Regions from separate parts of the Blautia luti genome, predicted to be linked through region 1. Evidence: riboswitches for the same ligand, from Rfam matches in the RefSeq annotation. Region 1 holds a riboswitch; the other holds the start of a gene.
What was found. A riboswitch is a leader RNA that binds a small molecule or an ion and turns the genes downstream of it on or off. The one in region 1 is predicted to bind ZMP and ZTP.
Positions count from the first base shown of each region.

Region 1 (16,103 bases):
AAATCTGTTAAAGTTGCAAAAGAGAACACAGTTATCGTTGATGGTATGGGTGACAAAGATGCAATCGCAAACCGTGTTGCTCAGATCCGTGGACAGATCGAAGAAACAAAATCTGAATTCGATAAAGAAAAATTACAGGAAAGACTTGCAAAACTGGCTGGCGGCGTAGCTGTTATCCGTGTTGGTGCTTCCACTGAAACAGAAATGAAAGAAGCGAAACTTCGTCTGGAAGATGCTCTTGCAGCTACAAGAGCAGCAGTAGAAGAAGGTATCATCGCAGGTGGCGGATCTGCTTACATCCACGCATCCAAAGAAGTTGCAAAACTTGCTGCAACTCTGGAAGGTGACGAGAAGACAGGTGCAAACATCATCCTGAAAGCTCTGGAAGCTCCTCTGTACCGCATTGCTGCAAATGCAGGACTGGAAGGCTCCGTAATCATCAACAAAGTAAGAGAATCCGAACCGGGAATCGGTTTCGATGCCCTGAACGAAAGATATGTAGACATGGTAGGTGAAGGTATCCTTGACCCTGCAAAGGTTACAAGAAGCGCTCTTCAGAATGCTACAAGTGTTGCATCTACATTACTGACAACAGAATCTGCTGTTGCAATTATTAAAGAAGATACACCTGCACCGGCTGCTAACCCGGGAATGGGAATGATGTAATCTTATAAAATAATTTAGACATACAATCTTCACATGAAAACGGGACCGTCGTCATAGACGATGGTTCCGTTTTATGATATAATGAACCTCAAAGGTCCGGAATGTCCGGAACCGGAACACAAGAAAAGGAGAAAAGAAGAATGGGTGATCTGTATTCAGAACTTCTGGTAAAAAGAGAACGCACAGCTAAAGACAGTCTGGTGAAATACGGTCTGATCGTTCTGACAGCACTGGCTGTTTTTGCAGGACTTTTTATCACTCCGCTGCTTCTTATCGCAGCGATCATACTGGGAATTGCGTGCTATTTCGTGATCCCGAAGACAGATGTGGAATATGAATATCTGTTTATCAATGGAGATTTCGACATTGATATGGTTATGGCGAAGACCAAGAGAAAAAGAGTAAAGAGTTTCAAACTGTCAGATGCAGACCTGGCAGCACCGTTAAATTCACACAGAATGGACTACTATAATGGAAATCAGAAGATGAAAGTACTGGATTTTTCATCAGGAAATCCGGAACATAAACGCTACGGTGTTATTACCAGACTGGACGGGGATACCTGCAAGATCATCCTGGAGCCGGATGAGAAACTGGCACAGGCTATGAAAAATTCAGCACCCAGCAAAGTTTTTTTGGATTGACACGGAATCTGATTTTTGTTACACTGTTACACAAAATAAAGGACCAGTTACTGGTTCCTTATTTTTATTGTAACTGTTCAGTAACTTCACAACAGACTGCAGGATAGTTACTTTTTATTACTAAATTAATTTCATATACGCAAGGGAGGAAATGCAATGGGTACTATCATTGGTGAAGGCATTACTTTTGATGACGTTCTGTTAGTTCCGGCATATTCAAAGGTAATTCCGAATCAGGTAGATGTTACAACGTACTTAACCAAAAAAATCAAACTGAATATTCCTATGATGAGTGCAGGTATGGATACGGTAACAGAGCATCGTATGGCAATCGCCATGGCGCGTCAGGGCGGTATCGGTATCATTCATAAGAATATGTCCATTGAAGCACAGGCAGAAGAGGTAGATAAGGTAAAACGTTCTGAGAATGGTGTTATCACAGATCCTTTCTATTTATCTCCTGAACATACACTTAAGGACGCAGATGAGTTAATGGCGAAGTTCCGTATCTCCGGTGTGCCGATCACAGAAGGCAGAAAGCTGGTCGGTATCATCACCAACCGTGATCTGAAATTTGAGACAGATTTCACTAAGAAGATTAAAGAGTGCATGACTTCTGAAGGACTGATCACAGCCAAAGAAGGAATCACCTTGGAAGAGGCAAAGAAGATCCTCGCCAAATCCCGTAAAGAGAAATTACCCATTGTAGACGACAACTTTAATTTAAAAGGTTTAATCACCATCAAAGATATTGAAAAACAGATCAAATACCCTCTGGCAGCCAAAGATGAGCAGGGACGTCTGCTCTGCGGTGCAGCAGTGGGAATCACAGCGAATGTCCTGGCACGTGTGGAAGCACTGGTAAAGGCTTCTGTAGATGTGATCGTAATCGACTCTGCACATGGCCATTCAGAGAACATTCTGAAAGCTGTACGTGAGATCAAGGCCGCATATCCTGACCTTCAGGTAATTGCAGGAAATGTTGCTACAGGTGCTGCTACAAAGGCTCTGATCGATGCCGGTGTAGATGCAGTGAAGGTAGGTATCGGACCTGGATCTATCTGTACTACCCGTGTTGTTGCAGGTATCGGTGTTCCGCAGATCACAGCAGTTATGGACTGCTATGAAGTTGCCAACCGCTATGGCATTCCGGTTATTGCAGATGGTGGTATCAAATATTCAGGAGATATCACGAAAGCCATCGCAGCAGGAGCTAATGTTTGCATGATGGGAAGCATGTTCGCAGGATGCGATGAGAGCCCGGGAACATTCGAACTGTATCAGGGAAGAAAATATAAAGTATACCGTGGTATGGGATCTATCGCTGCTATGGAGAATGGAAGTAAAGACCGTTATTTCCAGGAGAATGCGAAGAAGCTTGTTCCGGAAGGTGTAGAAGGACGTGTTGCTTACAAGGGACATGTGGAGGACACTGTATTCCAGCTTATGGGTGGTCTTCGTTCCGGTATGGGTTACTGTGGAGCCGAGAATATCGAAACTCTTAAGACTACAGGAAGATTTATTAAGATTTCTGCTGCTTCCCTTAAGGAATCACATCCTCATGATATCCATATTACAAAGGAAGCTCCGAACTATAGCGTAGATGATAAATAAATAACAGAAAGATATGCCCGGCTGGCAGCAGGGAAGGATCCGGTTGGTGATCTTTTCACTGCTCCTGCGGGGCATCTTTTTTTCCAAAAACAGGTGACCAAAGAGAAGATGATTTCGAAAAAGGGGAACAGCGAAACAAAGAAAACTGGAAAAACAACCCAGACCACAGTACGAAAAAGTGCCAGACCTTCCCGCACAGTACAAAAGACCTCACCGGCAAAGCCTCGAAAAAAGAAGGTATCTGTCAGAAGGGCCGGAACCCGTAAGTCTTCCAGAACCAGCAGAGTTTTTCAGAGAAATCTGAGAGTATTTCTGGCTTTTCTGGTATTTCTGGCAGTTGCGGGGGTAATTGCAGGATACTGGATGAGCCGACAGCAGGAAGAACAGATAGAAAGTGACAGTGGGAGCACAGACGGTCCTGAAAAGTGGATGCAGGAGGGAGCTCCTTATATTGATGTAGAGCTGCTCACGCCCAATGAATATTCCAGACCTCAGATCCCTATTAGCAGTGTGCAGTATATCGCAATCCATTATACAGCTAATCCAGGGGCGACAGCCATGGCCAACAGGGATTACTTTGAAAACCTGGCCAGTACCCAGGAAACAAAGGTGAGCAGTCATTTTGTGGTAGGACTGGAGGGTGAAGTGGTCCAGTGTATTCCTACATCGGAGATGTCCTATGCGACCAATTCAAGGAATGTGGATACACTTTCCATAGAGTGCTGCCACGCAGATGAAACGGGGAAATTTAATGATTCTACCTATGATTCGGTGGTGAAGCTGACCGCATGGCTGTGCACCAGATTCGGACTGACATCCGAGAATGTGATCCGGCATTATGATGTCACAGGTAAGGACTGTCCGAAATACTATGTGGAGAATCCGGATGCATGGGCGCAGATGAAAGGAGATATTGCAGCGCAGATTGAAACGGATTATGCGCTTCAGAGTAATTAAAAGAGGTAACATAACAGAACGGTAGCAGCAGAATTACCGGGCATGGAGCGAAGAGCAACAAAATAGAAAATCAGCATGGAAAAAAAATTTTTGTCTTGAAATCACGGAAGAAGTATTGTACTATAATAACAGCGTGTGAGTTTTTCACAACAGTGCCTGCATGACTGGCGGAAGTAGGAGTACCTACAGGGAGTGCAGCGTAGAGATAAGCCGACCGCCTGGGCAGCCTGGAGATAAAGGGTTTCCCAGGCTTTTTTTGACCTTATTTATAAGAAAAGGAGAAAAATTATGGAAATGTTATCACTGGAAAAAGAACTGAAAGAGAATTCCTATCCTGGAAGAGGAATTGTGATCGGACGTTCTGCAGACGGTAAGAAAGCAGTGACAGCTTATTTCATCATGGGCAGAAGCGAGAACAGCAGAAACAGAGTATTTGTAGAAGAGGGCGAGGGAATCCGCACACAGGCATTTGACCCGTCCAAACTTACAGATCCAAGCCTGATCATCTACGCACCTGTACGTGTACTGGGAAACAAAACAATCGTAACCAACGGAGACCAGACAGATACGATCTATGAAGGAATGGATCATCAGCTTACTTTCGAGCAGGCGTTAAGATGCAGGGAATTCGAGCCGGACGGCCCGAACTACACACCTCGTATTTCCGGTGTGATGCATGTAGAGAACGGCAGATTCAACTATGCAATGTCAATTCTCAAGAGCAATAATGGAAATCCGGATGCATGTAACCGTTATACATTTGCATACGAGAATGCCATTGCAGGAGAGGGTCATTTCATTCATACCTATAAATGTGACGGAAATCCACTTCCAAGCTTCGAGGGAGAGCCGAAACTGGTAGCAATCCCGGATGACATGGACGAGTTCGCAGAGCTTCTCTGGAACAGCCTGAATGAAGATAACAAAGTTTCTCTGTTTGTGAGATATATTGATATTGAAACAGGTAACTATGAGAGCAAAATTATTAATAAAAATAAATAACAGAAAATTAATTTCAGAATACTTATTTGATTCGTACGGAGGATTAATATAATGAAAGAATTCGAATTAAAATATGGCTGTAACCCAAATCAGAAACCTGCGAAAATTTATATGGCAGACAATTCAGAACTTCCGATCAAAGTTCTTTCCGGAAGACCTGGATATATCAACTTCCTGGATGCATTTAATGGCTGGCAGCTGGTAACAAACCTGAAGAAAGCTACAGGACTTCCGGCGGCAACATCCTTCAAGCATGTATCTCCTGCAGGTGCTGCAGTGGGGCTTCCTCTTACAGAGACTCTGGCGAAGATTTACTGGGTAAATGATATGGACTGGAAGAATTTTTCCCCGTTAGCATGTGCTTATGCAAGAGCACGTGGCGCAGACAGAATGTCTTCTTTCGGAGATTTCATTTCTCTTTCAGATGTATGTGATAAAGATACTGCACTTCTTATTAAGAGAGAAGTATCTGACGGTGTGATCGCACCTGGATATACAGAGGAAGCTCTGGAAATTCTGAAACAGAAGAAAAAAGGCAATTACAATGTGATCCAGATTGATGAAAATTATGTACCGGCTCCACTGGAACATAAAGAAGTATTTGGCGTAACTTTTGAGCAGGGACGCCAGGAACTTGTGATCGATGATGAGATGCTTTCCAATATTGTGACTGAGAATAAAGAGCTTACAGAGGAAGCGAAACGTGATATGAAGATTTCTCTGATCATCCTGAAATATACACAGTCCAACTCCGTATGTTTCGTAAAAGACGGGCAGGCAATTGGTGTTGGTGCAGGACAGCAGTCACGTGTACATTGTACAAGACTAGCAGGACAGAAGGCTGATAACTGGTTCCTCCGTCAGTGTCCGAAGGTGCTGAACCTGCCGTTTAAAGAGACGATTTCCCGTGCAGAACGTGACAATGCGATTGACGTTTACATTGGAGAGGAATATATGGATGTACTTGCTGACGGTATGTGGGAGAAAACTTTCACAGAGAAACCGGAAGTATTTACGAAAGAGGAGAAACGTGTATGGCTGGATCAGATGACAGATGTTACACTGGGATCTGATGCATTCTTCCCATTCAGTGATAATATTGAGCGTGCGCATAAGAGCGGGGTGAAGTACATTGCTCAGCCGGGTGGTTCTGTGCGTGATGCGGATGTGATTGATACTTGCAATAAATATGGAATTGTGATGAGCTTTACTGGAATCAGACTGTTCCATCACTAAGAAAATTTTGGCGTGGGGACGCGCGGGAGCCAGAAGGTGTTTGACCGCGGTTTCGGAGCCTAAGAAAAACTAAGTGCCTGGGAATCTGCTAAAGGCATGTAAAAAAATCTCAAACTCGCCGACGAGCGGCTCAGACAGTGAGATTTTTTTACATAACGCAGATTCCCAGGCACTAACTTTTTCTAAGACTCCTGCAAATGTGGTCAAACACCTTCTGGCTCCCACGCTGGTTGTTGGAAAATGTGTTCAGATTTAAAATAGGAGACTGTTCGAAAGGAAGAGGACGGTATGTGTGAAATATGATACAGAGAAAGGTGCCTGCTGAATTAGAGGAAATAAAAAAGAATCAGCAACTGGCTGATTCTTTAAGAGCGATAGACGGGGCTCGAACCCGCGGTCTCGACCTTGGCAAGGTCGCGCGTTACCAACTACGCCACTATCGCATTGGGTTGTCTTAATAACAAAATATATATTACTACAGGTGTGGGGATTTGTCAAATGTTTTTTGGAATTTGTTCGAAAAAATTCGGGAATTTGAAATTTTGGTGAACTGTGGGGTGGTAAATTGCAAATGGGGAGGGGGTGTGGTATGATGGGGGAGATTTGAGGGCTGGTTTGCGTCCGGGATATGTGGATGGGAATCCGGCGGTTGTTTGAGTTTGGGCAGGTGACTGTGCGATATAAAGGAGATGTGATTTATTGATGAAGAGAAGATTGCTGGCGGCTTTGCTGTGTGCGGTGTTGGTGGCTCCTTCCGGGAGTGTGACAGCTTCAGCGGAGATCCTGGATTATGAGGGGACGTTGAATTCTTATAAGCAGGATAACAAGACGCCTCAGATTTTTGAGATAGATAATGGCAGCGGGAAGAGTGTGAGTGTCATGGCGAAGTCAGATACGGTAACTGTTTCTGCGAAGTCTACTTATATCCGGTTGAAGCCGGGGAAGAATGGAGAGAAACTTCAGAAGGTGTATCTGGGAACTTCCATGGATCGGGTGGCTGTCTGTGATAATGGATGGAGCAAGGTGAATTATGAAAAGAAGACCAAAGATGGCACGAAGAAGATCATCGGGTATATTCCTACCGCGAAGATAGATAATGGAGATCAGGTGGAAGAGACGAAGGGTACATTTACTGCGTTGAAGGACAGCGATATTCTGGATTATCCGGGAAAGAAGGACGGAGAAGTGGTAGGAGAAGTGATCCAGGAGGATTCAGTGAAGCGGCTTGCTACCATTAATGAGATCTGGAGCCAGATATCCTATAAGAAAGAGAATGGAAAGAAAGGGATCGGATATATTCCTACCAGTGTTTTGGAGAAGACCACTTCTGCCAAGGCAGCAGCGAAAGCGGAAAAGATTGCCAAGGTTGATGGTGAAGAGGCAGGGGTGATCCATAAGAGTAAGGGCGAGGGGGTTTTCGCTGATGCTGTGGATGGTGTTACTGCATCTAAGGATCCTTCTGTAGATGGAGTACAGGTGGGGACTCCTGTTGCTGTGTCTTCCGATGCATCGTTGAAGCCGCTGGGTACATTTAAGATCACTCATTATTGTCCGTGCAGTATCTGTTGCGGTCCGTGGGCTAATGGAGTTACCTCTACCGGGGTGACTGCGACGACCAACAGAACGATTGCTGTAGATCCGACGCAGATTCCATATGGGTCCAAGGTTGTGATCAATGGGCAGGTTTATGTGGCTGAGGATTGTGGAGGTGCGATCAAGAAGAATTGTATTGATATTTATGTTGCGACTCATGAGGAAGGGGAGGAGAAAGGGGTTTATTATACAGATGTTTATCTGTTGCAGTAAAGGTGTTTTTTATAATAATATAGAGTGATAAAAAAACGGGTGTATGTCATATGACATACACCCGTTTTGTATTTTGGTTTGTAAAGGAATTAAAAAATGCCCAGAGCCGGAATCGAACCAGCGACACGAGGATTTTCAGTCCTCTGCTCTACCAACTGAGCTATCTGGGCATTGATGGTGATAATTACCACGGGTTTTATATTATCATATTGGGTGGGGGAATGCAAGAAATTTTTTGAATTTTTTGAAAAAAGAGAAAATTAGGGGTTACTGTGCACGGAGTGAACAGTAACAATTAGGGCGTTTAATGGGGATGCTGCGAACAATAAATGTCTTCTGACACGGCTTCGGAGGCAGGAAGCTAAGTATTGATACACCTCATGCAGATGTGTCAGAAGACATTTATTGTTCGCAGCTGGTTATTGGAAGAAACTATTTGTTATTGGAAAAAGCTATCTTGCCATGAGGTAGATCTTTTCTATGTCTTTCATGTTGAGCTGTTTGAAGACGCCAATGGTGCGGGTGTCGTGGAAGCTGCATTTGAAGGCGAGGTCGTGGATTTCCTGTTCGGTGAGATCCAGGCCTAGTTCGTGGAGATTGGTGGGCATATTGATGGAGCGGAAGAAGTCTTCCATAGCTTCGATTCCTGCAAGAGCTGTTTTTTCGAAGTCAGTTCCGCAGGGGATATCGAATATATTGGTTGCGAACTGTGCAAAACGCTCAGGATTTACCTGATAGACATATCGAGCCCAGCTGCCCCAGATTGCTGCCAGACCGGCACCGTGGGTGACATCGTAGACTCCGCCCAGTTCGTGTTCAAGCTGATGGCATGCCCAGTCACCACCGCCTGTGCCGCATCCTGTCAGTCCGTTGTGGGAGAGACTTCCTGCCCACATGATTTCGGCTCTGGCGCTGTAGTTGTCCGGTTCTTTCATAAGGATGCGGGCGTTGTAGATAACAGTCTGCATGAGGGATTCGCTGATGCTGTCAGTGATCTCCATGGTTTCAATGTTTACGAAGTAGCGTTCCATGGTGTGCATGAGGATATCTACACAGCCGCTTTCTGTCTGGTACTGTGGGAGGGTGTAAGTGAGTCGGGGATTTAAAATGGCAAATTTGGGTCTGCAGTAATCGGTTTTTGCACATCCTCTTTTTTCTTTGGTTTCTTCATTTGTGATCACGCTGGAACTGCTCATCTCACTTCCGGAAGCTGCGATTGTAAGGACTACACCGATGGGCAAGCAACCGGTAGGAGTTGCTTTTTTCAGACAGAAATCCCATACATCTGTGTCTGGATCTGCCACACCATATCCGATGGCTTTGGAGGAGTCAATGACACTTCCACCGCCTACAGCCAGAATGAAGTCTATATTTTCTTTTTTGCATAATTCAATTCCTTCACGGACTTTGGAAAGATGAGGGTTAGGTACAACACCGCCCAGAGTGACAAATTCAATTCCTGTCTCTTTTAAATTAGCAGTAATTTCATCAATCAGTCCTGAACGGACAGCACTCTGACCGCCGTAATGGATAAGTACTTTGTGTGCACCATATTCTTTCAGCAGGGAAGCTGTCTGAAGGTGGGTATCTTTGCCGAAGATGATGCGGGTTGGGGTATAATATTCAAAATTTCTCATAATATTTAGTTTCCTCCTTTAATTTTTTGTGATAGTTACTTTATCAAATCAGGTAAGTACGTTGTTTCATAACGAAGGCTTGTCAAAAAGTGCAGGATATTTATTAGATTAATATTTCTTTTTTATATTAAAGCAAATAATGAAAAAATAGTCAAAAAATATTAGAAAATTTAAAAATAAAAATCTAAATATTTTTGATACGCGGACAAATGTCTTTTTGGAATTGACACGATGGATAGAATTCGTTATAATCGGGATAATTACTGAGCATATAACGAAGGAGGATTATTAAAATGTATTCAATCAATGACGTAGCAAAGACAGACAAAGATATCGCGGATCTGATCGAGGCGGAGTTTGCACGCCAGAATTCCCACATTGAGCTGATTGCTTCAGAAAACTGGGTAAGTAAAGCAGTTATGGCAGCTATGGGAAGCCCCCTTACAAATAAATATGCAGAAGGATATCCGGGGAAGAGATTTTACGGAGGATGTTCCTGTGTAGATGAGGTAGAAACTCTTGCAATTGAACGTGCGAAAGAATTATTCGGATGTGAATATGTAAATGTACAGCCGCATTCAGGAGCACAGGCAAATATGGCAGTCTTCTTTGCGATGCTGCAGCCGGGAGATACAGTAATGGGTATGAATCTGAACCATGGTGGACATCTGACACATGGAAGCCCTGCCAATATGTCCGGAACCTACTTTAAGCCAGTATATTATGGGGTAAATGATGATGGTGTGATCGATTATGAAGAAGTCAGAAGAATCGCCATTGAGAATAAACCAAAGTTGATCGTAGCAGGTGCGAGTGCCTATGCCAGAATTATTGATTTTAAGAAATTCCGTGAGATCGCGGATGAGGTTGGTGCTTATCTGATGGTGGATATGGCACATATTGCAGGCCTGGTAGCAGGAGGACAGCATCCAAGCCCAGTCCCTTATGCAGATGTTGTAACGACAACTACACATAAAACTCTGCGTGGACCAAGAGGTGGTCTGATCTTAAGCAGTGCAGAGAATGCAAAGAAATTCAACTTTAACAAAGCTGTATTCCCGGGAATACAGGGCGGTCCTCTGATGCATGTGATTGCTGCCAAAGCCGTATGTTTCAAAGAAGCACTCCAGCCGGAATTTAAAGAATATGCAAAAATGATCGTTGAGAACGCGCAGGCACTTTGCAAGGGACTTCAGAAACGAGGCATTGACATCGTTTCCGGTGGTACAGACAATCACCTGATGCTGGTTGACCTCAGATGCCTGGGTGTTACGGGTAAACAGATGGAGACTCTTCTTGATGAGGTAAACATCACCTGCAATAAGAATGCAATCCCGAATGATCCACAGTCTCCATTTGTTACAAGTGGTGTACGTCTTGGAACAGCGGCAGTTACTTCCCGCGGGATGAAACCGGAAGACATGGACAAGATCGCAGAAGCAATCGCTATGACTCTAAAAGAAGAAGGAAGCCAGGAAAAAGCGAAAGCAATCGTCAAAGAACTTACAGACAAATATCCGCTGGTTGGATAAGAAATATTTTGTGGGTATTGAATTAATTTGATAAGAAAAAATAAGATTAGAAATACCAAAATTCCTTATACGTTGTAAACAGGAATTTTGGTATTTTTATTACTGTCGAAAATGTCAGTGTTAAATCCTGAAGATGGGGAATGATAAAGAAACAGTCAAAATAAATATAGAGGTTGAATCTGAATTTAAAAAATTAAATGAATATTAAATAATTTAACAAAAATGTAACATCCATGTTGACATTCTTAGATTAACGTAATATTATGTAGAGGTAGCATATTACTAATATTTTAGAAAGAATAAAAGGAAGATATGCTATGAGATTAAGAAAGTTATTATGTGCAATGACTGCCAGTGCAGTTCTGTTGAGAGGAACTTTCCCGGCTGCTGCATATGAAAGTATGCAGACACAGGTAACAGAGAGCATTCAGGAAAACTATAGAGATGAAGGAATCCTGATGAAAAAGAAACTGAATTTTGACTATTATGGAAAATATGAGAATAACATTTACAGCAATCAGAAACTTATATAATGTGAAACAGGAACTTATAAAATTTCATGCGCAGCTGCCAAAGGATGGAAAGTAAAAGAAATTACCTGTATTGTAAGCTTGTTGTCTCCGGAAGTATATGATATATTAAAAAAGGATTAACAAATACAGCAGACAAACAGCAGGATACCAAGGGGAAAATCAAATGAATATAAAGAAAATATTGTGCGGAGTACTTGCGGGACTGCTTTTGTGTATGGGGACTCCGGGAAATGTGCTGGAGGCACAGGGGAAAAGTACTGTTTCAAATCTGTTTAGCAATGGTACAGAAACGAAACCGGAACTGAACAGCCAGCCGGTAGTTACCTTCCGTTACAGCAATGGGAAAATATATAAAAGATATACCGTATCCAATGGAAAATTAAAACTGCCGTCCATGGCAAACAAAAAAGGCTGTACATTTATGGGCTGGTCCAAAGTTAAGGGAAGAACAGCCAATCCGGCGTATGAATCCGGTGATACTATAACTGTAAAAAGCAATATGAATCTATATGCAGTAGAATTCAGGCGCAGTGCAGAGCCGAATCTTTCAGGAAAAAACATTCAGATGCCGCGAAAGTATTCCAGGGTGATCTTTGTGGGCGATTCCAGAACCTATGCCATGGGAAAGGTGGTCAGTGAAAAGTTCGGCAAGAATGCATTTCCAGATGTTTACTTTGTGGCGAAAACAGGTTCTACATTGGACTGGCTGGAAAGTACCGGGGAATCTAATCTTATGAATATACTGGCATCCGGCAATGGGAAAACGGCTGTAATATTTAATCATGGGGTGAATGACCTTAATCATAACTGGAGCAATGTAAATGTAAAAAGTCTGGCAAATACATACACTTCTTATATGAAGAAACTTGGCAGAACACTTCAAAAGAAAAACTGCGATCTTTATTATATGTCTGTAAATCCTCTGAATTCCGGGACATCGGCACGTCTGGGACGTCATGACCCTCAGGAAATCCGACAGTTTAATCAGCGGCTATGCAGACAGCTTGGAGGAATGTATCAGTTTATTGATACATATTTTTACCTGAGAAAGAATGGATACGGAACTGCCAGATGGCTGGACAGACAGAATGAAGATGATGGACTGCATTATACCTATAAGACTTATAAAAGAATTTTCTCTTACTGTATGAAGTCCATAAATTCCCTGAATGTATCAGGAGATTATGTAAGTAAGAAATTTTAACCGAAACTGCGAAGCAGATATTCGGCTATGAGCAAGTAGCAGAGCAGATTGCGAATATCCGCTTTGCTACTTGTTTTATTTTGTCAGTTTCTGCCAGAAACAGAAGATACTTGTGATGATTATAAAATTTACTAATTTTATCCAGATAAAAGATGGATTTTTCATAGAAAACGTAGTATAGTAATAAATACATTGAAATGTGATTTCTTTCCTGAACATTCAGTAACAAAGTGAGAGGCAGGAAAGGAATAGATTCATGGAAAGCAGGTGACAGAAATTGGAGAAAGTGATAATCATAGGCGCCGGACCTGCTGGAATTTCCGCTGCACTTTATGCAGTAAGAGGAAATCTGGATCCGTTGGTAATCAATAACGGGATCGGGGCTTTGGAGAAAGCAGAGAAAATAGAAAATTATTACGGACTGGAGCATCCGTTGTCCGGTCAGGAATTGTATGATACGGGAATCGCCCAGGCGAAAGCGCTTGGTGTACGAATATTAGATGCACAGGTTCTTGGAGTCGGCGGTTTTGATACCTTTGTGGTAAAAACTACAAAGGGTGAATTTGAAACACAGAGCCTGATCCTTGCAACAGGAAGCAGACGTGCTGCACCGAAGATTCCGGGTGTTAAAGAATTTGAGGGAAAAGGTGTCAGCTACTGTGCAATCTGTGATGCTTTCTTTTACAGAGGCAAAAATGTAGCAGTTCTGGGAAACGGTGACTTTGCTATGCATGAAGCAAAGGAACTGTCCAATACAGCTTCTACAGTAACTATTTATACAAACGGTGAAGAACCGGAATTTACCCCTGAAGGAAATATCAGTGTAAATACAATGAAAATCCAGTCTGTAGAAGGGGATGACCTGGTATCAGGAATCCGTCTTGCACCAGATATACAGGCACAGGAAATGAATGCAGATGCAGGTCAGCAGGCAAATGATTTCTGCCCTGCAGCAGGTGTATTTATCGCGATGGGAACTGCCGGAAGTACCGAGATCGCCCGTCAGATGGGAGCGGATCTGACAGAAAAAGGCAATATCAAAGTTGATGAAAATATGGAAACAACTATTCCGGGACTTTATGCGGCAGGTGACTGCACCGGTGGACTTCTTCAGGTGGCGAAGGCTGTCTATGAGGGTGCACAGGCAGGCATTAATGCCGGAAAATATGTAAGATCATTAAAATAAGAACAAGTAAAGGAGACATCAATCATGGCAAAAGAGATTACTGTAGCAAATTTTGAAACAGAAGTATTAAAATCCGAGAAACCGATCCTGATCGATTTCTGGGCAACATGGTGCGGACCATGCATGCGCCAGGGTCCAATCGTAGAAGAACTGGCAGAAGAAGGCTATGCAGTAGGTAAAGTAGACGTAGACCAGAACATGGCACTTGCACAGCAGTTCCGTGTAGTCAGCATTCCGACAATGATCCTGTTCAAGGACGGAGCAGAAGCGAAACGCTTCGTAGGTCTTACTTCCAAAGAAGAATTGAAGAGTGCTCTGGATGCATAATAAAATACAACTGATGCAGAAATCAGGATTATTGATTTGAACAGTTTGAGAAAGCAGGTTTGGCGAAAATGCAGACCTGCTTTTTTTGCTACAGACAATTTGCACAGTATGTCCCGAGATTGTAGCATAGAAATAATAATGATAAAGTTTCTTAAAACTAATTAATAATTGACGTTTTCAGACACTTATCTTATAATTTCTATAGAACTATAAAAATAAAAAAAAGTATCAATAGATACAAAGGAGCGACATGACATTACTTGAGACAAAGACTGCGCAATGGTATCAGGTGGAGGAGATCCATGAGTGGGAAAATGTACAGAGGCGTCTGGAGGCACTGGGAATCCTGGAGGGAACCAGAGTGCAGGTGCTGAATCAGAAAAGAAACGGCTCCACGATCATCCGTGTCCGCGGAACCAGATGGGCACTGGGAAAGGAAATCGCAGGGGGAATTGAGGTGAAAGAATATCATGAACAGTGAACATACCATTCAGGTAGCTTTCGTGGGAAATCCTAACTGCGGAAAAACTACATTATTCAATGCTCTTACAGGAGCCAATCTGAAAGTTGCCAACTGGCCCGGAGTTACAGTAGAGAAAAAAGAAGGAACTGCATTCTATAAGGGACAGAAGATCAATTTGATCGATACGCCGGGTATTTACAGCCTTACTTCCTATTCCATAGAAGAGAAAGTTACAAGAAACTGTGTGATGGAAGATGATATTGATGTGATCGTCAATGTAGTGGACGCTTCTTCTCTGGAGCGAAATCTGTATCTGACTCTTCAGCTTCTGGAACTTGGAAAGCCTGTGATCCTGGCTATGAATATGATGGATATTGTGAAAGAACGTGGAATGGAGATTGATAATCATCGTCTCCCGGAAATGCTGGGAAATATCCCGGTAGTGCCAGTTTCAGCCAGAAAAAGAACCGGACTGAATATACTTCTTCATGCGGTCAAGCACCATTATGAAGAAGATGTACAGGCACTGGTAGTAAAATATTCTGATGAGATTGAGAATAAGATCACAATGGTGACAGAGAAATTGTGTGAAAAATATCCTGAACTGAGTTTTAAACGCTGGACGGCTATCAAGCTTCTGGAAGCAGATGAGCAGATGATAAAGGCGTATCCGGTGGATCTGCCGACAGTTCTGGACAGAAGTTATGAAAAAGAAATCATCAATGGCAAATACAAATATATTGAAGAAATCATAGAGGAAGTACTGTTTTACAAGCACTCTTCCAAGGAAGAGATGACTGACCGTGTGGATCAGATCCTGACACACAGGATCTGGGGCGTTCCTGTATTTCTGGGAATCATGGCACTGGTATTTTTCCTGACGTTTACCATCGGCGATCTTTTGAAAGGAGTATTTGAAACAGGCCTGGATGCATTGCTGAATGGAGCGACAGCATTGCTCACATCTATGAAAGTGGCAGACTGGATGATCTCCCTTGTGGTGGATGGAGCAATTGCCGGGGTAGGTGGAATCCTTACATTTCTGCCTAATATCTTTATTCTGTTCCTGGCACTGGGAATTCTGGAAGACAGCGGGTATATGGCGAGAGTTGCCTACGTCATGGATGGGATCATGGGAAAGGTAGGACTTTCCGGAAAAGCATTCCTGCCTATGGTGCTTGGATTCGGCTGCAGTGTTCCTGCAGTCATGGCATCCAGAACGCTGGAAAAAGAAGAGGACAGAAGAAGAACGATCTTTTTGACACCATTTATGTCCTGTTCTGCCAGAATGCCGAT
Region 1 covers NZ_AP028156.1:847,736-863,838, forward strand. Annotated here, with positions in the region: gene groL (chaperonin GroEL) at 1-666, shown strand, start outside; gene R8695_RS03945 (DUF6106 family protein) at 807-1,310, shown strand; gene guaB (IMP dehydrogenase) at 1,467-2,924, shown strand; gene R8695_RS03955 (peptidoglycan recognition protein family protein) at 3,033-3,881, shown strand; ZMP/ZTP riboswitch at 4,032-4,112, shown strand; gene R8695_RS03960 (IMP cyclohydrolase) at 4,170-4,883, shown strand; gene R8695_RS03965 (phosphoribosylaminoimidazolecarboxamide formyltransferase) at 4,935-6,119, shown strand; tRNA gene R8695_RS03970 (tRNA-Gly) at 6,490-6,562, opposite strand; gene R8695_RS03975 (3D domain-containing protein) at 6,822-7,925, shown strand; tRNA gene R8695_RS03980 (tRNA-Phe) at 8,023-8,095, opposite strand; gene R8695_RS03985 (iron-containing alcohol dehydrogenase) at 8,378-9,562, opposite strand; gene glyA (serine hydroxymethyltransferase) at 9,856-11,094, shown strand; gene R8695_RS03995 (hypothetical protein) at 11,412-11,627, shown strand; gene R8695_RS04000 (InlB B-repeat-containing protein) at 11,791-12,831, shown strand; gene R8695_RS04005 (NAD(P)/FAD-dependent oxidoreductase) at 13,109-14,017, shown strand; gene trxA (thioredoxin) at 14,042-14,344, shown strand; gene R8695_RS04015 (FeoA family protein) at 14,595-14,825, shown strand; gene feoB (ferrous iron transport protein B) at 14,815-16,103, shown strand, end outside.

Region 2 (16,103 bases), 440 kb from region 1:
AACTTTTCTCTCGATTCCCATTCTTGTAACAATGTGACCATATTCACGGCCGCCATGTGCAGACTGGTTCTCGTTCATGAAGTCCATATCGATGGTGTCATAAGGAATTTCTTCATTAAACTGTGTATGCAGATGGCAAAGTGGTTTTCTATATTCTTTCAGACCAAGAATCCAGGATTTTGCCGGTGAGAAAGTATGCATCCATGTGATAACACCTGCGCAGTCCTCATCTGCATTTGCTTCATTGAATGTTTTACGGATCAGTTCGTTTGTGATCAGTGTTGGTTTCCATACAAGTTCGAATGGAAGTACACCGCTCTTATTTAATTCTTCTACAATAATTTTGGAATGCTCTGCAACTTTTCTTAAGCATTCATCTCCGTAAAGATCCTGTGAACCTGTGCAAAACCAGAATTTGTAGTTTCTTCCTGTTTTCATGATAAAATTCCTCCCTGGATTTTTTATATTTTGTTTATTGTAACTGTCCCGCAGTGTGTTACCTCATAGGATGCTGAATAGTTACATATTGTCTTTCTTTTTATTAACTGCGCAGGAACCTCTGATGATCAGTTCCGGCTGGATCAGGCGCTCTACTTTGCTGTCCTTTTCCGCAACACCGTTGATTTTTTCCATAATCAGCTCTGCTGCCATTTCTCCCAGCTTTTCCTGAGGATGGGCGATAGTGGTGATTCCTGTGCCTCTCCGCGCATACAGTGAATTATCATAACCTGTAACAGAAATATCATCCGGTATACGGATTCCCGCCTTTTCAAGTTCTTCCATCACCTGTACCGCGATCTGGTCATTGTAGCAGACAATCCCGTCCGGCAGATTTCCCTTTTCCAGCATTTCTCTGGCGATCAGCGCAGGCTTGACTTTCCTGTCCTCTGTATGAAACCAGACCACATTGTCCGGATCATAGGAAATCTCGGCTTCCTGCAGTGCTTTTACATATCCCTTATGGCGTTCCAGCCCCTGCATATCATCTGCCTTAAAAAATCCCATGATATTTCTGTGTCCCAGTTCTGTGAGATATCTGGTGACCAGATATCCGCCTCTGGCATCATCCATAAGAATATGCGGCTTCTCCTTCATCTCAGAGTAGATTCCCTGAATGAACACATATGGAATCTGAAATTTATCCAGATTCTGATAAAGATTCCTGTGTTTGCAGACCATTTCACTTTTACTTGGCTCAATGATCAGACCATCGATATCCTTTTTCAGCAATTCCTCCAGACATTTTGCCTCTTTCTGACGGCTGTTTCCTGTATTTTTCAGGATAATGCTGTATCCTCTTTCAGACAGTACATTGTCCATTCCCTGAATCAGCCTTGGGAAAATATAGTCAGAAATATAAGTAGTAACTACTGCTATATTCTTGGACTTCCGGATATGGCTCATATTCTCAGAGCAGAATGTCCCTTTTCCGTGAAATGCTTCTACATATCCATCCTGTTCCAGTATCCCCAGTGCTTTCCGCACCGTATGCCTGCTGAGAGAATATTTCTGTGAAAGTTCATTTTCTGAAGGAAGCTTTTCCCCCGGGCAGATAGCACCTGAAACAATGTCTGCCTTCAGCTGCTCCATCAGGGAAAAATATTTAGGCTTTCCATTCTCTGTCATGTTTTCTTCCCTCCTGTACTTAGGATACAACTTGTACGCATGTGTGAACAAGTTGTTTTTTATGCACAAATTATACAAAATATCAGGAGAGTTTTCATTACTTTTTTCGGTCTTTTTATGTGAATCAGAAAAATTTCTGTTTTAATTGCAAAGACCATATCTACTTACGGGCACTATACTGACTCCAGGACAGAGTATTTCTCAGATTCCCATGAACCGCCATTCTCACTGTCTGGTCCAGTCTGGAATTACACGTAACCAGTGTGACAATCTGCCGATCTGAGCGAGGCATGATCCCTGTATCATAGAGAGAATGGTTTTTCAGTAGCATAAGCTGTTCTCTGTATGCATTTCCTGACAGATCATATCCGTACTCAAATGCTGTACTTCCTTCCTGCGCCTGTTCTACGGAGAAGATTCGATAGGTGTATTTCTTTTCAGGTGTAATGATCTCAAATTCAGGATATTGTTCCAGATAAGCAGGATCTTCATAACGGTTCAGATTGGCAAACATCATATTTCCCTGCATATTATGGCCATACAGAAAACTGTGGGAATCCGAGAAATCTTTCCTGTTCGCTTTTCCAAGAAAAATGCAGCCGAACAGATTCTCCTCATCCTGAAAGTTATGCTTCAGATAAAATTCATCATCGTCTCCCTGCACTACAGGGTAAGAAATATCCGCTCCCGGGACAGTAATCCAGGCAACTGTCCGGGGATTGATCTTTCTTAAATTTTCCCAGGAAATCCCGAAGGATTCCCTGATCTTTTGTTTTTTATTTTTCTCCTTTCGTTTCTTCTGTTTCACAGCATGATCTTCAGATGTCTGTTCACTTGTATGGGCAGTTTGTTCTATCTGCTTCCAGTTTTCTTCTGCTTCTTTATTTTGTCTGTGGCTGGTTATATAGAAACTTCCGCAATAGAACATCAACCCTGCCGCAGCCAGGATCATCCCCACTGCAAATGCTTTCAGCCGTTTCATTTCTTTTTTGTTCCTCTGGCTGTCTTTCTATATACGGCAATACCGCCGGTCATCATGAGAATTCCCAGGATTCCAATAATGCTCATGATCTTAAATGGTCTTACATCTCCTGTTTTGGATATTCCTGCTACAGATCCTCCGCCGTAATTTCCATAGCCGGACCCTGAAGAATATCCGCTGCTTCCTCCGTTACCTGAAGAATATCCGCCGGATCCTCCTTTGTCTGATCCGCTGTTGTTTCCAGTTCCGTTGTTTCCGTTTCCATTGTTTCCATTTCCATTATCTCCGTTGCCGTTGTTTCCGTTTCCGCTGTCTCCATTTCCATTGTTTCCGTTTCCATTATCTCCATTACCATTATCTCCGTCCCCGTTACCATTATCTCCGTCCCCGTTGGTTCTCGTTACGGTAACTTCATTTTCGTCAGAGACTTCCCCGGAAAGATCTCCGCTGGCTCCTGCACAGTTTCTGATCGTCTGTGTTCCGTCAGTTTCCAGTTCAAAGAGCACCTCATAGCATACTTCCATAGTATCTCTGTCTGACAGGCCTGTTCCTGTTCGGATAACGAAACCTGTATCTGAACTGTCGATCACTGTATCTTTCAGGATCTCTCCATTTTTCTTTATTACAATACTTTCCGGATTCAATGTTGCTCCTGGAGTGCTGATCTCATCTTTTATCACGATATTTTCTTCTGTGATATTCTCTTTTAACTGGCGCACAGCCAGTTTATAGTATCCTTTTTCCCCTGATACATATTCTTTCTTGTCGGATTCTTTTACGATTTCCAGAGCAGGCCGTATGATCTCTGTCTCTGTTTCATCAGAACCAGGATTATTTTCCCTGCTGTCTGCCACTGCTGTATTACAAACCTTGAAATCTTCCTGGCCTTCTTCTGTTACTTTTACCTGATACTGTACAGTCATGGATTTCTGTTCTGTACAGTTCAGAGGATTGGGCATTACCTGCTCCAGAATGCCGCCACGGTCATTATCACAGATACTGTAGACTTCGTCTTTAATCAGGTTTCGGCCTGTCCGCAGAAGAAATCCATGCTCTCCGTTCTCTGCCGCTCCATTGATCTGCTCTCCGTTTTCATCCAGGAGTACAATAGAATCCGGCAGCAGGCTTACTCCCTCAGAATCCATCGTATCCTCAAGGGTTACTTCCCTTGCCACGCATCCTTTCTGTTCCTGGGTCATCTTTACTCGATATGTAATGATATCACCGTATTTACAGATTTCCTGGTCTGCTGTTTTTTCCACATGAATTACCGGGGAATTCACCCAGATCTTCGCTGATGCCTTTACAACCTGTGCATTGTCCGCATAGGCCTGTGCTGTATTTACAACCTCCATTCCATTGATACTGTCAGAAGCTGTACAGCGGAATTTCACAGTTACAGGTGTCTGATATGGAAGATCTGAAATTGTTACGATCCATCCATTCTCCTGCCGTGTTACCTGGCACTCCACTGCTTTTTCCACAGTTTCGTTATAATTATCCGGATCCTGCTGATTTCCTGCATCATCTGTTCCTGCCACAGGATTCTGAATCACAGCTGGTACTCCTTCTACAGTAACAGCACCTTCCTCTCCTGACAAAACCAGACCTTCCGGTATGGAACTGTCACTGATCACCACATTTCTGGCTATGGAACCTTTCTGAAGATTATTGACAGTTACCAGATAATCAATCTGTTCTCCCACCCGGAATTCGTTTTCCGCACGTCCGTCTCCATTTTCCAGATATGGATTCTGAAAACTTTTCTGAATATCCAAAGCTGCAGTGTTTACATAAATTTCCGCATCATCGGATGTTTCCGGTGCATTTTCTGCCTGTACATTGGCAATGTTAATACTTTCCATTCCATTCACTTCCTCTGTAACTGTACAATGGAAAGTAATCGTTACAGGGCAGCCGGAGGGAAGATCTGAAATATTCAGTCTCCAGCCTGCATCTTCCGGAAGAAGTTCATAACTTACTTCTTTTTCCTCTGTCTCATTATAGTATTCCGGATTCAGCTCATTGGGAGTATCCTCAGTTCCTGCTACAGACTGAATCACGCTCTGTGGGATTCCATCCACAGATACACTGTCTTCAGATGTCAAGGCAAGTCCCTGAGGCATCTGTGTATCCCATACAGTCACATTTCTGGCTATGGTTCCCTGATTTACATTTTCAACCTTTACCGTATATTCTACTTTTTCTCCTACCTGCCACTCATAATGGTCTGCAGTCTTCTCAATGCTGAATGATCCGGTATTTACATAAACTTCCGTATCATCTTCCTGTTCTGCAGCATTTGACGCAGATGCTCCTGCCGCATTCACACTTTCATGTCCATTGGCAGTTTCCTGTGCTGTACAATGGAAGATCAGCGTAACCGGCTGGCTGTACGGAAGGTAAGAGCAGTAGAATCTGAAACCTTTTTCATCCGCTTCCATATGTGATTCCACAGGACGGATCTCATATGCCTGACCAGACTTCTTATCCGGTACAGGATAATTGACCTGCTGCTGTACTCCCAGGATTTCTATACTGTCAGTTCCTCCTGCCAGCACCAGACCTTCCGGAAGCCCGATATCCGTTATATTGACATCTTTCGCAATGGTTCCCGCTTCTGTGTTATTTACAACAATACGGTAGACAACTTCACCGCCCTGCTGCCATTCATATTTATCTGCAGTCTTATTAATCTCAAACTGCGGACTGTTGGGCCATACTTCTGCCATATCCCTGCGGTACTGCTGTTCTCCTGTTTCCGGGTCGATCATATTTCCTGCTGTAGCTGTAGCAATATTTTCCAGTTCCTGACCATTAGATTCTTCCAGTGCCTGGCATCTGAACTGTACTGTGATCGTTTCATTATATCTGAGAACCGGGCATTCCACTCTCCATCCATTGTCTGCTGCAGACAATACAGCTGACGCAGCGCCGGGACTTGTCTGTACACTGTACTGTCCTTCCAGAAGCTGAAGTCCTGCCGGTATTTCATCTGTGAGCACTACATCTGCAGCCCATACATTCTGTTTTTTCTCAGTCACTGTTACTGTATAATCGATGATGTCTCCTGTCATCCATTCATATCTGGATACATTTTTCTCTACCTGAAGATCCGGCTGGATGATTCCCTTCACCCAGACTGTATCTGTGTTCATAGTATCACCTGTTCCATTAGTACGTTCATAAGTCATGGACGCACTGTTAGGGATCAGAAGTGTACAGCCATCCTGCTGCAGATACTCTGCCGAATTGAAATCAGATTCTGTCTTTCTATGGACCCTCAGGGCAAATGTATACACCTGATTGTCAGTAAAACTCTCCGGTGCCAGACTTTCCGGTTTCGCACTGCAGGTAATAGTCTGTCCCTCCACGGCGATGTCAAACAGCCCTGTTACATCCAGACCTGTATCATTGATAACAGAAACCTTAGATGCATCATCTATAGTAAGACAATCCTCCAATGTGTCCCTGATCACAAATGTTTTCAGCTTGTTCGGAGTAGTCTCTGCCTGGATCATATACTGAAATTCTTCACAGTCATTAATTGTAAATGGCTGTTCTTTCCCGGCTGCTTCTGCCTGGTCCCAGGTACATCCAGCTTCTCCCACACGTTTCTCCGGTGCCTTTTTCATCTCCACATCTCCGAAACAATAGGAAGTAAAGTCGAAATATGCATATGCTTTACAGATTTTCTGCCCCTGGAAATTAGCGCAGTAACTGTTTCCATCCGGATCCAGATATTTCTTTTTCATGTTTTCTGCCCATTTCTTCTGGGAACCGGCTTTCTCGATCCCATCCTGGCGGCTTTGATCCCATTTGTCCAGTCTGTACTGATGGCTGAATTCTACAGTGAAATTATCTGTGTTGTAAAACAGATTCAGCCATCCTCTGGGGTCATCCGGCTCTATGGCTGTCACAGGTGATACTACATAATTTCCGTCCACAGTCAGGAAATCATTATCTTTCAGCAAATACACATTATCCAGTCCACTGTCTGACGGAATACGCACGCCCTGTCCTGCGTCAATATCCCGAATAGTTCCATGACCGCTGATAGACAGCGGTTCATCCGTTCCGTGTTTCAGAAACTGGAAATTAACTTTCGCATATCCCACAGAATAAATAAAAACCCCAATGCTGTTCTTAGAAAAACCTACTATTGGATATGCTTCATTATCTTTCCACGCAAAGGTAAGCCCTCCCTGATTCTGAACAATGGATTCCGGAGTACGCATATCGTATCGCGGTTCTGCGTTCTCTACTCCCAGAAGTGTCATGCGGACATCTACAATGTTCCCGTTGGCATCTTTTCCTACGTTGTTGTAACGCATTCCTGCGCTTCCAGGCTTATAGTCAGATGTTACACGAACGCATTCGGTATCACGGTCACTTTTTCCATTATCCGAAAAAGCTTCTCTGTCCAGGTTATCACATCCAAAGGATTCATAGGTTGAGACTCCCGGCTGAAATTTCATGCTGAACCGATATCCGTAATCTACTTTTTTATCCTCGTCCCATATTTCTACAGAATCAGAGGAAGCTGCCCGCACAATGCAGGCCGGAAGCAGGGCGCAGACCGCCTGCAGAGCGAATAGGACTGCCAGACAGAATGCTGTCAGGACAGAGCCTCTGTGAAATGTTTTTGAGTTGTTCATGATAGACTCCTTTCTTTAAGACTTTTAATAAATTTGATTTTTCTGCCTTTCATGGCAGGATTAGAGAATAGGGAAAATATGTTTGAAATGCGTGAATAAAGAATAAAATGGATAAAGACTCGTAGATCAGAAACTAAATGATTACTATTTGAGTCAAACGGATATTCGTAATAAATACTGCACTCCCGTCAAACTGAAACAGGAATTTTGAATAAAGATTTTTGAATAAAAGTTCTTAAATAAAAATTTTCAGGAATGGATTTTCAGATTTCAGAATTGAAATTTTAGACACCAGACTTTCCAGAAGGAAAGCCTGATGATGATATTTATTAATTAGTACGCTTCTTAATCCAGGAAAGGATTGAAAGAACGATAGTCAGAACAATAAAGAATGGAAGCACCGCTCCTATAACCAGCAGGATCAGGATCATGGCAAGGACCGCGCCTACGATCACCACTGCCTTTCCCTGCCAGGTGGAAAGATCCAGGATCTTCTTCCATCTTTTCTCCGGCTGGACAGACTCTTCTACACCGCTTCCATAGCTGGAATACTGCCCGTATCCTGCCTGCGGCTGGCTGTCTTCTGTTTCTATAAGAGTTTTCGCAATAAGTCTGGGATCACCAAGTTCACCCAGAACATCCTCTTCTGTACGTCCCTTTCTGACCTGGGACTGAATATAATCTTCATAATATCTTATGTGTGCCTCAGCTTTACCTTCCTGCATCTGCCCGGCAAGCTGATTTCTCAGAATAGTTAGAAATTCGGTTCTGTTCATTTACCTAATCTCCTGTACATGGGATTTTGTGGTTTTATTTTATCATACTTCTTTCAGATGGCAACTAATATAATCATAAATTTTTTATGAAAAACTTATAAACTGCTGTTCTTCACTTCTTTCTCAGTAATACAATGCTGTAAAATAACTTTTTTATTCACAAATATGTTTATTTTTTAACAGGCTCATAATTATATAAACGAGACACTATTTCATCAACTTCTTTTCTGTTCTTCATTATTATTGAATTTGCATAAATTTCATCCAGATTATCTAATTTTTTTGACATTTTCGCAAGATTTTCTTGACATTTTTTTCTCAAAATGCTATATTGTATTCATCAATTGGAGGAACCTTCGAGTACTGACGGAAAGAGTGGAATGCAAACCACGGGGAGTCGGAGGTTTGTAAATGCCGACCGTCTGGGCAGTATTTGAAGTTTTCAGATACTGCCCTTTTTATTTGGTGAACTTTTATTTTAAATTTTTCATCAGACTGTCAGATCCGGTTTCTCTGATGAGTATTTTTTCGTTGCTGAGAATAAAGTAAAGTGATTAGCAACAGTTTTTCATGTTATGCGGAGACGAAAGGAGAAAAACATTATGGGATTCAAATCAGACATCGAGATCGCACAGGAATGCGAAATGCTTCCAATCACTGAGATTGCGGAGAAAGCAGGTATTGATGACAAATATCTGGAACAGTACGGAAAATACAAAGCAAAGATCGACTACAATCTCTTAAGAGAGACAGATAAACCCAATGGAAAGCTGATCCTCATGACAGCTATCAACCCGACTCCAGCCGGAGAAGGAAAAACTACTACAACTGTAGGTCTTGCAGATGCTATGCAGAAACTTGGCAAGAACGTTATGGTAGCTCTTCGTGAGCCATCCTTAGGACCGGTATTCGGAGTAAAAGGTGGTGCAGCAGGTGGTGGATATGCACAGGTTGTTCCTATGGAAGATATCAACCTTCACTTCACAGGTGACTTCCATGCAATTGGTGCAGCAAACAACTTACTTGCAGCTATGATCGATAACCATATTTTCCAGGGCAACGCATTAAACATCGACCCACGTAAGATCACATGGAAGAGATGCGTAGATATGAACGACCGTCAGCTTCGTAACGTAGTAGACGGCCTTGGTGGAAGAACAAACGGTATGCCTCGTGAAGACGGATACGACATCACAGTTGCATCTGAGATCATGGCAGTTCTCTGTCTTGCAAGTGACATCAAAGACCTGAAAGAAAGATTATCCAAGATCATCATCGGATATACATATGGTAAAGTTTCTGAGCAGAAACCTGTAACAGCCGGTGACCTTCATGCAGAAGGTGCTATGACAGCTCTGTTAAAAGATGCCCTGAAACCAAACCTTGTACAGACTCTGGAACACGTTCCTGCAATCGTACACGGCGGACCATTCGCCAACATCGCTCACGGATGTAACTCCGTAACAGCTACAAAGATGGCTCTGAAACTTGCTGATTATGCGATCACAGAGGCTGGTTTCGGTGCAGACCTTGGTGCTGAGAAATTCCTCGACATCAAATGCCGTATGGCAGGCTTAAAACCAAGTGCAGTTGTTATCGTAGCTACAGTACGTGCTCTGAAATACAACGGCGGTGTTCCAAAAGCTGACCTCAACAACGAGAACCTGGAAGCACTTGAGAAAGGTCTTCCAAACCTGCTCAAACATGTATCCAACATCAAGAATGTATACAAACTGCCATGTGTAGTTGCTATCAATGCATTCCCTACAGATACAAAAGCAGAGCTTGATCTTGTAGAAGCAAAATGTAAAGAACTCGGCGTTAATGTTGCTCTTTCTGAAGTATGGGCAAAAGGCGGCGAAGGCGGAATCAAACTTGCGGAAGAAGTAATCCGTCTTGCTGAAGAACCAAATGACTTCTCCTATGCATATGAACTGGAAGGTTCTATCGAAGACAAACTGAACCAGATCGTTCAGAAAGTTTACGGAGGTAAGAGAGTTGTTCTGACAGCAAACGCTCAGAAACAGGCAAAACAGTTAGAGGCTCTTGGCTTCGGCAACTGCCCGATCTGTGTAGCTAAAACTCAGTACAGTTTAACAGATGACCAGACCAAACTTGGCGCTCCGACAGACTTCGAAGTTACAGTACGTAATCTGAAGATTTCTGCTGGTGCTGGATTTATCGTAGCCCTCACAGGTGAGATCATGACCATGCCAGGTCTGCCGAAAGTTCCGGCTGCTGAGAGAATCGACGTAGACGAAACAGGTAAGATCACAGGTCTGTTCTAAGCTTACAGAACTCAATCAAAACCAAAAAATTCATATTTATATATGATATATGTCCAGATGATTTTACAGGCGGGAAGATTTCCCGCCTGTTTTTATGCTGTACCCCTGCTTCAATCATGTTCTATTTTACAGGTTTTATTATCGTGCTGTTTTACGCACAAAAATACCGCTGTAGTTTTTTGTCTACAGCGGCATTTATATTTATACCATCTCTATATCGTCAAGCGGATATTCGCAATCCGCTTCGCTACGCGGCTCTACACCGAATAACTGCTCCGCAGTTTATCAGAAGGAGCTTGCACTCCTCCTGATACAAGCAAGTCCCCACCCACTGCTTATTGCTTTTCGCAATTGAAGCAGGGGACTTACTTGATTCGGTTAAAATAACGGTTTCATAGCCGGATACAGAGTTCTGAATTTCTGGTATCTTTCTTCATATTTACCTACCAGTTCAGGATCTGGTTCTACTGTATCTACAACCTTGGCAAATTTCTTACCGATTGTTTCTACGTCCGGGTAAGCACCGCAGCCTACTGCTGCAAGCATTGCACCACCCATGGATGGTCCTTCTTCGTTCTCCAGGACATCAACTTTCAGGTTCATAACATTTGCAATGATCTTCTTCCACAGTGAACTCTTAGCTCCGCCGCCGCAGATCTTGGTTCTTTCGATCTTGATTCCAAGGCTTCTTGCAACTTCCAGGGAATCACGAAGTCCGAATGCAACACCTTCCAGAACAGCCTGTGTCATATCTGCTCTTGTGCTGTCCATGGACATTCCAAAGAATACACCTCTTGCATCAGGGTTGTTGTGTGGAGAACGCTCTCCCATCAGATATGGAAGGAAGAATACATTGTTCTCTCCAAGTTTCTGGATTGGAGCCTGCTCTGCTGCGAAATCTTTTGTGTGAAGAATTTCTTCTGCCCACCATTTGTTGCAGGAGGCTGCACTGAGCATACATCCCATCAGATGATAGCTTCCATCTGCATGGCAGAAAGAATGAAGTGCATTGTTTTCGTCCACACCAAATTTCCTGCTGGAAATAAATACAGTTCCGGATGTTCCAAGAGAAATATTACACTGTCCGTCACCAACTGTACCAGTTCCTACAGCAGCAGCTGCATTGTCACCTGCACCTGCAACAACTTTTACATTTTCACCGAATCCAAGTTCTTTTGCGAGCTCCGGTTTCAGAGTTCCTACTACTTCCCAGCTCTCATACAGTTTTGGAAGCTGTTCTTCTGTGATTCCACAGATCTCCAGCATTTCTTTTGACCAGCAGCGATTCTTTACATCAAGAAGAAGCATACCGGAAGCATCGGAAACATCTGTACAGAAAGAACCTGACAAACGATATGCCAGATAGTCCTTTGGCAGCATGATCTTTACTACTTTCTTAAAGTTCTCCGGCTCATTTTTCTGCATCCAGAGGATCTTCGGTGCCGTGAAGCCTGCGAAAGCGATATTTGCTGTGTACTCAGAGAGTTTATCTTTTCCGATCACTGTGTTCAGGTATTCTGTCTCTTCACCTGTACGTCCGTCATTCCAGAGGATTGCAGGACGAATTACATTGTCGTCTTTGTCAAGTGTTACAAGACCATGCATCTGGCCGCCGAAACCGATTCCGGCTACCTGAGTTTTGTCGATATCCTTTGTCAGTTCCTTCATACCTTCCATGCTCTGTGCAAACCAGTCTTCCGGTTTCTGCTCAGACCAGCCTGGATGCGGGAAATATAATGGATATTCTCTGGATACGATGTTGCAGATTTTTCCTGACTCTTCCATAAGAAGAAGTTTTACAGCGGAAGTACCAAGGTCAATACCGATATAATACATAATACTTACTCCTTTTCTTTTATCCTGCTGTTCACATACTATCTTCAGCAAACAGCCTGATTCTTTTCTGTGCAAATAAATTGAAAACCTGTTAATTCTTACTGACTCAATTTCTCATATTCATCTAATCTAATACATCCCAGGGTAAAACCCCGGGATGCCCTATGATTAATCGTGTCAGTTTATTTATTCTTTATTCAGATTTGTACATATCCGGGGATATTCACAATCCACTCTGCTAATTCTAAGTATTAGCCCCAAGGATTCTCTGTCGGGTATCTTACACCTGCCGGCTGGTTGTAACCGATCTTATTTACATCGATTCCAAGTAATTTAAGTACTTCATAGAAAAGTTTTCCATAATGTCCGAACATAACAGCTCCGTGATGCGGATAGTTGCCTTCGATCAGAACATGACGGTAGAATCTTCCCATTTCTTTGATAGCGAAAATACCAATACCACCGAATGATCTTGTAGGTACATCCAGGATTTCACCTTCTGCGGCATAAGATACAAGTTCACCCTGAGAGTTGCACTGTAAACGATAGAATGTGATATCAGAAGCAGCGATATCGCCTTCAAGTGTTCCTCTTGTGAAGTCTGGCTCAGATCCTTCCGGCTCAAGAAGTCTGTGCTGGATCAGCTGATATTTAACTGCTCTGGATTTGCACATCTTGCACTCCGGAGTATTTCCACAATGGAATCCCATGAATGTATCAGTAAGTTTATAATCATATTTTCCTTTGATATCTTCATCATAGATATACTGTGGAACAGAGTTGTTGATGTCAAGCAGTGTAACTGCATCATTGGAAATACAAATTCCGATATATTCGCTGAGTGCTCCGTAAATATCAACCTCACAGGCTACCGGAATTCCTCTTGATCCAAGGCGGCTGTTTACATAGCAAGGCTCAAATCCAAACTGTGACGGGAATGCAGGCCAGCATTTGTCAGCAAATGCAACGTATTTTCTTGCTCCCTTATGAGCTTCTGCCCAGTCAAGAAGAGTAAGTTCGAACTGTGCCATCTTAACATTAAGATCTGCATAATAATTGCCTTCGCCCATCTCTTTTGCCATATCTGCGCAAACTTCCGGGATACGAGGATCGTTTTCATGCTCTTTGAATGCAACAAGAAGGTCAAGTTCTGAGTTCTCTTCGATCTCAACACCCAGTTCATAGAGTCCTTTGATCGGTGCGTTACATGCAAAGAAGTCCTGAGGACGTGGTCCGAAAGTAATGATCTTCAGGTTACGAACACCGATAACTGCACGTGCGATCGGAACGAAATCAGCAATCATCTGGGAAATATCTGTAGCTGTTCCAACCGGATATTCTGGAATATATGCTTCCAGATGACGCATTTTCAGGTTGTATGAGCAGTTCAGCATACCACAGTAAGCATCACCTCTGCCATTGATCATGTCGCCGTCGCCTTCTGCTGCAGCTACATACATGCAAGGTCCGTCAAATCTTTCTGCGATCAGTGTTTCAGGAGTTTCAGGTCCGAAGTTTCCAAGGAAAACAACCAGTGCATTACACTCTGCTTTGTTTACATCTTCAAGAGCTTTCTCCATGTCTTTCTCATTCTCAACAGTTACAGGACATTCGTAAAGTTCACCCTGATAAGCTGCTTTGATCGCTGCACGTCTCTTTTCAGAAAGCTGAATCGGGAAACAGTCACGGCTTACTGCGATTAATCCAAGTTTTACTACTGGTATATTGTTCATAGTATCAATTCCTCCATTTTGATATGTATTTATGTGATTTCATTAATCATTTACTATATTCCGGCACTCTGCTTACGCAGATTCTGAAAGACTCAGTCGATGGTAATATTCTCACCGCGAAGTCCGTTTACTGCACCTTCAATCGCTGCATCTTCATGTGCGATGAGCCATTTGTTCTTCGCTGTCAGAAGGCTGTCCTCGCCAGTCTTTGCTGTTTCAAATGTGAGATCTGTATTGGTTCCTGCCGGAAGTACTACTACACACTGGAAACCGCCGTCCTGTACATTGCATGGTGCATAATGAAGTGTGGTTGCATATACCTCAATGCCTGTTCCTGCCGGTACAAGGAATGCTTCAATCTTGGAAGTGTCATATGTAAGTTCATCTGTGATATCCTGCTGGCTTCCGATCAGCAGTACCAGATCTGTTACTGCTACATTGATCTCTGAGCTGCGGTGATATTCTACTGCATTTAACTTCTTATTATGTCCGTTGCAGTATCCAATCTCTACCGGGATTCCTCCGAATCCTTTGTTCTGTAATTCTTTGGCTACATCCAGAGCTTCCAGTTCTTCTACAGAAGGAACATAAACCACATCATCCGGAACCGGTGTGTGTTTCATCTCTTTAAGAAGTGCACTGAAATCATACCCTTCCAGAACTTTTCCGTATTTACGGAAGGAAGCATCTGCTACATTCTGAATCTTCACCTGTAAAACCTCCTTTTCCCCTTTCGGGGGTGTCACGTTATCTTTATTGTGGTTTGAGTATAGCAGACAGGCACTTCTCTTTTCGCCAGTTTTCTTGACTATTCTATGGCATTTTTTTGACCTTTTTGATTTTCCTGCCTGCGCATCTCACTTGGCAGGATTCCGTATCTTTTCTGAAATTCCCCGGAAAATCCCCTGCTGCTGCAGAATCCGTTATCCAGTGCAATCTGACTAATAGTATGGTCCGTATTCAGCAAATCTCTATACGCATATGCCATACGAATATCCTGCAGATAAGTTTTATAGTTGATTTTTGCATATTTTTGGAACATTCGCGACAAATATGCATCAGAATACCCAAATGTAGCTGCAAGCTCAGAAAGTTTCAGATCTTCTTTGTAATGTTCACGCATATATGTGGTAATTTTTGACAAAACATCCAGGCGGCGGCTGTGGCGTATCTCCTTCTCCTTCGCCTCTGTCACACGATAATCCCGGATCAGAATATACATGATCTCATAGAAAATAGACATTGTTTTAAACTCATATCCAGTTTCCCTGTCCACATATGTCTTATAAAGTTTCTTGATCAAAGACGTCAATTTCTTATCTGTTGTCTCCTCCTGCCCCCGGAAACGAATGAATCTCTGCGCTGTAAAATAGTTCTCAAACTGTTTCAGCGGGATCTGCAGAACCACTGTCTGGTTCTTCTCCGGTGCATGGATCGAATGGATCTCATTGGAATTGATAATGATCTGTTCTCCTGCCTTCAGCGGGTATTCTTCTTTATTTACAAAAAAATCCAGGCTTCCGGCCAGAACCGCAAAAATTTCGATGGAAGTATGCCAGTGCTTTTCCCGCACATAATTTCCATTTCCCCCTTCAAACAAAAACACCTTAAAAGGAAATCCTTCATCCGGAATGATCAGTTCATGCTGAAATTCCAAACCTCTCACCTCTCTTCAGTAAAATAAAAAAAACGCAGCATCCCTGCTTTCACATGATACTGCGGTATTTTTCACTATGATCTCCAACTGTGGTCAGATACGGATTATTTACAGATTTCTGCAACTACCTGGTTGATCACTTTTCCGTCTGCCTTGCCTTTCAGATCTGCCATAACAGCTTTCATGATCTGGCCTTTATTCTTTGTTGCAAGAACATCTGCAAATTTCTCCTCCAGATACACTTTGATCTCTGCCGCATCCATCTGCTTCGGAGCATATTTGGCAATTACATCATATCTTGCCTGATATTCAGCTTTCAGATCCTCACGGCTCTCCGGGCAGGTATCCAGCTGTTCTTTTACAGATTTCAGCTCTTTCAAGATCACTCTGTCTACCAGATCACTCTTAATATCATCGCGGCATCCTTCATCAATAGCTACTTTCTTAACTGCTGAGATCAGGGAAGATACTGCTTCCTTTGTTACTTTATCTTTGGCTTTCATAGCTGCAACCATGTCTTTTCTTAATGCTTCAAGTTCCATTTTTA
Region 2 covers NZ_AP028156.1:408,172-424,274, reverse strand. Annotated here, with positions in the region: gene araA (L-arabinose isomerase) at 1-438, opposite strand, end outside; gene R8695_RS01965 (GntR family transcriptional regulator) at 520-1,626, opposite strand; gene srtB (class B sortase) at 1,787-2,608, opposite strand; gene R8695_RS01955 (isopeptide-forming domain-containing fimbrial protein) at 2,605-7,266, opposite strand; gene R8695_RS01950 (DUF1700 domain-containing protein) at 7,596-8,042, opposite strand; ZMP/ZTP riboswitch at 8,392-8,477, shown strand; gene R8695_RS01945 (formate--tetrahydrofolate ligase) at 8,645-10,330, shown strand; gene xylB (xylulokinase) at 10,709-12,166, opposite strand; gene R8695_RS01935 (L-fucose/L-arabinose isomerase family protein) at 12,418-13,899, opposite strand; gene R8695_RS01930 (DUF4867 family protein) at 13,992-14,609, opposite strand; gene R8695_RS01925 (AraC family transcriptional regulator) at 14,708-15,556, opposite strand; gene R8695_RS01920 (GatB/YqeY domain-containing protein) at 15,661-16,098, opposite strand.
Region 2: linked by a shared signal. The riboswitch ahead of R8695_RS01945 (formate--tetrahydrofolate ligase) and the one ahead of R8695_RS03960 (IMP cyclohydrolase) in region 1 are both predicted to bind ZMP and ZTP.